DNA from 2 places in the Vibrio frigidus genome. Region 1 is predicted to be linked to the other one. Evidence: riboswitches for the same ligand, from Rfam matches in the RefSeq annotation. Region 1 holds a riboswitch; the other holds the start of a gene.
What was found. A riboswitch is a leader RNA that binds a small molecule or an ion and turns the genes downstream of it on or off. The one in region 1 is predicted to bind cobalamin.

Region 1 (3,426 bases):
AACCCTGTTTCAGAAGAACTTCCATTGGTTGGTTTGGCTTGTTTTTTTGTAGGTGCTTTTGGTTATTCAGCATTTATAAAAGCTCAGTATCCGGGGGCGGGATCGAATTTTTTCGCCATTATAGTGACGTTGTTGTTACTGTTATGGGTAGGAAAAAAACTAGGTTTCATAGCAAAGGGTGAGTAACTAGTTAGGAATTAAAAAAACGAGCGATATGCTCGTTTTTTTAATTTTCTTTATTTGCGCTTTTCTAAAAGAACACCGGCTTCCATATGGTGGGTGTAAGGAAATTGGTCAAATAGAGCGAATCTGATAATTTTGTGAGTGATAGATAATAATTCGAGATTTTCTTTGAGCGTTTCAGGGTTGCAAGATATATATAAAATACGTTCATAACCCTGAACCATTTTACAAGTGTCTTCGTCCATGCCGGATCTTGGTGGATCGACAAAAATAGTGTTGCAGTTGTAGCTAGTTAGGTCAATATTCGCTTGTTTTAATCGTCGAAACTCCCGTTTACCATCCATCGCTTCGGTAAACTCCTCAGCGGACATACGGATAATTTGGACATTATCTATCTTATTTACTGCGATATTGTATTGAGCAGAAACTACTGATGGCATAGCGACTTCGGTTGCGAGTACGCGTTCAAAATTTTGAGCAAGGGCTAATGAAAAGTTACCGTTACCACAATAAAGTTCCAATAAATCACCGCTACTTTTTTTCGTACAATTTACCGCCCACTCCAGCATTTTCTGAGCAACAATACCGTTCGGTTGAGTAAAGCTATTTTCTACTTGTTGATAGATATAGGTACGGCCATGAACATTTAATTTCTCAATCACATAATCACGTTCGAGCACTATTTTCATTTTTCTTGCTCGTCCGATAATATTGAGATTGAAGCCTTTATTATTAAGCAATATCCTCAATGCTTTTGCTTCTTCAGTCCATTTATCATCAAGCTGACGGTGGTAAAGAAGAGAAACAAGCACTTCGCCATTTAAGGTTGACAGAAAATCAACTTGAAACAGTTTTTTCCGAAGGTCATCGTTGTTTTTGATCGAATCAATAAGAAGTGGCATCAACTCATTAATTACGTTGCTTGCCGCAGGGAATTGGTCAACGCGAATTTTCTCACGAGTTCCTTGATTAAACATTATGTAATAAAGAGCTTCGCCTTCGTGCCAAACGCGAAATTCGGCTCTCATACGATAATTTTGCTCAGCAGATTCAAATATTTCCAACTCAGGTACATCATATTCAACAAACATTTCGTTGAGACGATTCGCCTTCTCTTTCAGCTGTTCGTGGTAGCGATTAGAGTTTATTTCTAGGTTTGCCATAGATATGCCTTTAACTTTACACAAGGAGCGCAGATTTTATTCAATCCGGCTTGGTTGTCCAGTACTGATATGAATAAGTTTCATGTAGAAACGTTAATTTTTCCACTAGACAAGAGATATATTGATAATTAGTATCCGTTTTAGAGCTGGTGGCAATTGAAACTATAAATTGCCTGAAATGGGAATCTGGTGAAAATCCAGAACTGACGCGCAGCGGTAAAAGAGAACGAACATCTACGGTGAAAACCACACACTGCTACATCCAATGATGAGTGGGAAGTGAGATGCTAGGCGACCAATTAATATTATCATAGGTCATGCTCTTAAGTCCGAATACCTGCCAGCAAGTAAATGAACTTTCTCATTTACTAGGACTTACGCGAACAGGATTATTAATGAACAAATCAATAATAGCGGCCGCAGTGGCATCGCTAGTTTCTGCATCTCCACTCTCTTTTGCACAATCTTCTTCTGATATCGAAACTGTCATTGTTACGGCCAACCGTTTTGAACAGGCGGAGAGTTCGGCTCTGGCTTCAATAACGGTTATTGATAGAGAACGAATAGAAGCTACGCAAGCTACCACTGCATTAGAGTTACTGAAGAGCGTTCCTGGAATTACGGTTAATACTTTAGGGAACAAAGGAAATGCTTCTTCTATATATATCCGTGGAACGAAATCTAAGCATGCCCTTGTTTTGGTTGATGGCGTTAGAATTAATTCTCCAACGTTGGGGGCGGCGTCCATCGGACTAATCCCTGCTTTTGCTATCCAGAGCATTGAGATAGTGAGAGGCCCAAGGGCTTCTGTTTATGGATCTGATGCTATTGGTGGAGTGATCGCGATAAGCACTATATCTTCAGAAGAAACTCATGAGTTGAGAGTAGGTTATGGAAGCGAAGATCATGGACAGGTTGGTTGGCGGTCATCAGGTAATATTTCAGAAAATACTCAAGGTTCTTTTGTAGTAAACAAAGAACAAAGCGACGGTTACAAAATTTATGAATTGGCCGCGGATGGTGAAGAGTTTGGCTATTCAGCCCAAACAGCATTCGGTCACATTAATCACCAACTAAATGAAGAATGGTCTTTGATGTTCAGTGGATATGATAAATCGTCAGATTTCGAATACGCAGGTCAATATGACGGTTCGAAAAATCAACAAGACGATGAGTTCTATAGATTGTCCAGTGGTGTTATATATGAAAAAGAGGATTATCTTTCTAATCTGCAGTTTTTTTTGGGTAAGAGTTATCAAGCAACGGGTGATGCTGAAGGACAAAATGCGAAAGGAACAATAACTTCTCGTCGCAATGGTGTTTCCTGGATAAATACCTATTTGGCTCTTAATAATATCGTTCTTAATGCAGGATTAGATTATTACAAAGAGAGTGCTGATAGAGGAGGCTCAAATACAGATAATTACGAAAAACTAGATAAAGAAAACAAAGCGGCATTCTTGACCTCTAGTTTTGTATTTGATCCACTAAGCTTAGAATTGAGTTTGAGACATGATGACGATAGTGCATTTGGTGGAAAGACAACTTGGAATGCGGCAGCAGGATATCAAATCTCGAAATCACTGCAAATAGTATCTTCTATTGGTAGTGCATTTAAAGCGCCAACATTTAACGACTTGTATTGGCCTGAATCTGCTTATGATAAAGGTAACCCAAATTTAAAACCGGAAGAATCGGAGTCAGCGGAAGTTGGCCTTCGAGGCAACTACGATGTTTTAAATTGGAGCATTACGGCATATAAAACAGAAATCGAAAACCTTATAAATTGGGCTCAAGAGAATGGAAGCGGAAAATGGACACCTTCAAATGTTGATGATGCAACAATAGAAGGCATTGAAGTCGCAATTGATTTCTATACGGGACCAATCAATCATGAACTTGTTGCGGAATGGATGGATTCAGAAGATAAAAGTACAGGAGATGCTTTAGTTCGTATCCCTGAGAATAAATTTGCTTGGAATATGATGTATTTTTATGAAAGTTTCGATCTGAGTGTGTCGACGTTATATACAGGAGAAAGAGCAGACAATTCTGACAAGGAACTTGATGCTTATACTGT
Region 2 (3,426 bases), on a different contig from region 1:
ATGCGCGTCTATGCCAGATTTTACGAATAATACTCGAAGTAAATGCAAACCGGACGGGTGTATCTGGGTAGGCGTCTTGGACCTGTTTTTGTATACCAATAAGTGACCCGATTGCTGTGTCATAGCTTGTGCCAAATGCGGCGAGTACAATAGCGGATTTTTCTGTTTTAGCCGTTGGTTCAGAAGCGTGAACAACAGGGATAAGAGGCAAGGTGGTCAATAGCCCGATAGAGATGATCTTTAGTGCCTTGCGAGGGATTTTATGTATATTAAACATATAATTAAAACGTTTAGTATTTGACATTATTATATTCCGTAAGTTTAAGTACAACGTCCTTTCCATCATATGGTGGGTCTATTGATGGGGTTCGTGTGACCATTATTTTTGGCTTACAGGATTGAATATCGGGACCGGCCATAAATAGGCCAGTAAACCACGAGTAACCCGCTCGCCTTTACAAACTCTAGTGTTAGAGTTTTTATTATTATTCAGGCAGGTCTCCTGGCTTTTGGGTCAACATCTGGCAGCGCGCCTTCCCGGATGTTATCCAGTGGACTAATGTCTGCCGACTCTCCAATTACAGTTGCGGGCACAGCTCAAGCGTCTAACTTGATTCCCTTTTAAGTGCTATTTAACCTAAACACAGAATAATGGGCATTGAATGATGTCCATTATTCTGTGCTCAGGTCAATTTAATAAATATTACACCTGAATGACAATCATATTGCCTTAAAAACATCAATTATAATAGTGATTAACATCAACAAATATAAAGATGTTTATTTTTACAACATATAAATAAAAAGAACCATACCACTATTTATTCATGTCCAATTAAGCAATGACTTTGTGTGTAAATTGTCAGTTATGGTAAATACCATCCCATTTAGGATAAAAAGATGCCATTCGCCGATTTTATAATCGCAATATTCTTTTTTATGAGATATACGTCACTGTTTTTCGTCGAAATATTTAATAGTAAAATTCTTTCGGTGCGCACATATCACATTTTAATTCAATAATATTAGTAAGTTATATTTTTCTATTAAAAGACCTTCATATCAATTACTGATATTTTTCATGGTTATGATTCTATCATTTAATCTAAATTGATATTTATCAATTTTATTATCGATGCTGTATGAGAGACTTTGGGAATATTTAGTGATAGGTGGTGCTCGTTTATATCTTCTGAGTGCTATTTTATAAAGTGAATCAGGTTAAATCCCTGAACTGTACCCGCAACTGTGAACGAAATATGTAATCTTGTGTGATTGAATATATATTTCGTAAGTCAGAACCTGCTAAATAACCAACAATCAAACAGCCTGGGCGGGATCACTCAGAGTCATTGTATTTCGATTTCGGCCGCATTAATGTTTGATTATATATAACTATCCCGATCGTGCCGGAGTTTCTGTTAGTGGGTAAATTAAAGCGTTCGAAAAGCAATAAAGAGCTGCGCTGGGGCTATACCACAGGGGCTTGTGCGGCGGCGGCGGCTCGCGCGGCTGTGCGGATGCTAATTTCGGATAAGCCGTTCTCTCAAATAGACATTCAACTTCCCAATCGAGACTTGGTGACATTTCAACTGGTTCGTTTAGAACGAATCGTTGAACGACAAACCGAGCAAGTACTTGCCGGTATTATTAAGGACGGGGGAGATGACCCCGACTGTACCCATGGCCTAGAGATTCAGTGTACAGCTAAGTGGAGCCGGCACCCTGGAATTCAGCTCAAAGGTGGGGAAGGGATCGCGACTGTGACGCTTCCGGGGCTTGAACTTCCGGTCGGTGAACCCGCTATCAATCCGATACCTAGGGCCAATATCCTCGAAATGGTGCAGCTAGAGTGGGATCATTCAACGTTAACATTTTCACCAAACAGCAATAATGCTTTAGGCGAACCATATTCTGGGCTTGAACTTACTATTTCGGCTCCCGGAGGAGTAGAAGCCGCGAAACAGACCATCAGTGAAAGGCTAGGTTTGATTGGTGGAATCTCTATTTTGGGCACGCGTGGAACGGTTAAGCCGTTCTCTACATCTGCTTATGCGGCGTCAGTGAGACAGTCAGTTCAGGTTGCGAAAAGCAATGGTCTAGAGCACGTTATTTTGACCACGGGCAGCCGTTCAGAAAAATCGGCGATCAAGCAATGGCCAGAACTGACGGAATTGGCGTTTATTCAGGCCGGCGATTTTATTGGCGTTGGGTTAAGAGCGGCGAAACGCTTTCACGTAAAGCGCGTTACCTTGGTGGTGATGATTGGTAAGTTAGGCAAATTAATTTCCGGTCGAATGATGACTCATGTATCTGGTCATGCTATCGACTTTACACATCTTAGCAAGCTTGCCAGAGAGGCAAAAGTATCCCCTCTCTTATGCGATAAAATCTATGCGGCCAACACGGGACGCCATGTATTAGAGCTAGTTAGAGAAGACCGACCAGAGTTGTTTCTTGAGCGCTTGTGTCAGGAGGCAAAAATTCATGCGGACCGTTATGTAACAAATGAATTGGATATCGATGTCGTTCTAATCGATTTCGATGGCAAACCCTTAGCCCGATATTCCGATGTGAATGCTATATCAAACCCAACCAAACCTATTGACCAAATTTCAGGTGAAAAGACATGGACACAATGAAACAGATGACCCAACAAGGGCAGGTAATCGAGAATGATTCGTTCTCTATTATCGATCAAGAGGTCCACCAATTTCACGGTGGCCACCAGTTTGACGAGAAGCAGTGGCCAGTTGTGCGAAGGGCAATTCATACCACGGGTGATTTCGAGTTTGCTCAGTTGTTTCGGTTTAGTGACGGGGCGGTCGAAGCAGGAATTGAAGCACTAAAAGCGGGTTGTCCAATTATTAGTGATGTGACGATGATCACCAGTGGCTTAAGTGCCCAACGATTATCGGTATATAAAAATGATACCCACTGTTTTATCAGTGATAAAGCGGTAATCACCATTGCAAAAGCGAAGGGTGAAACTAGAGCTATTTGGGCTATGCGTCGAGCACGAGATCTGGGCTTACTAGACGGTGCGATAATTGGCATTGGTAATGCACCTACTGCGCTGTTTGAAGTACTAAGAATGGTGGAAGCTGAGGAGATAAAACCGGCGCTAATCGTTGGTATCCCAGTTGGGTTTGTTAAAGCTAAAGAGTCCAAACAGGCTCTCATTGACCAGAATAAGATACCTTATATTGCGAGCGTCGGCCGCAAAGGCGGCAGCCCTATTGTGGTGTCAACTATTCACGCCCTTCTCTATCAAACGGTATAAACCTATGGCAAGTATTACGGTAATTGGTGTTGCTGAAGATGGGTGTATGAGCTTAACCAGCAGGGCAGTAAATGCCGTGTCGAAAGCCAGAGTTGTGGCAGGCCATCCTCGCCATATGGCATGGTTTCCTCAATTCGATGGTG

Region 2: it holds a riboswitch for cobalamin, as region 1 does, so the genes downstream of both, AACW90_RS16760 (cobalt-precorrin-5B (C(1))-methyltransferase) here and AACW90_RS21895 (TonB-dependent receptor domain-containing protein) in region 1, are expected to answer to the same signal.

Annotation. Positions count from the first base shown of each region.
Region 1 covers NZ_JBCDMC010000020.1:43,543-46,968, forward strand. The annotation lists gene AACW90_RS21885 (YijD family membrane protein) at 1-186, shown strand, start outside; gene trmA (tRNA (uridine(54)-C5)-methyltransferase TrmA) at 237-1,346, opposite strand; cobalamin riboswitch at 1,477-1,705, shown strand; gene AACW90_RS21895 (TonB-dependent receptor domain-containing protein) at 1,742-3,426, shown strand, end outside.
Region 2 covers NZ_JBCDMC010000009.1:199,823-203,248, forward strand. The annotation lists gene AACW90_RS16755 (sirohydrochlorin cobaltochelatase) at 1-304, opposite strand, end outside; cobalamin riboswitch at 476-656, opposite strand; cobalamin riboswitch at 1,157-1,324, shown strand; gene AACW90_RS16760 (cobalt-precorrin-5B (C(1))-methyltransferase) at 1,425-2,642, shown strand; gene AACW90_RS16765 (precorrin-8X methylmutase) at 2,630-3,283, shown strand; gene cbiE (precorrin-6y C5,15-methyltransferase (decarboxylating) subunit CbiE) at 3,288-3,426, shown strand, end outside.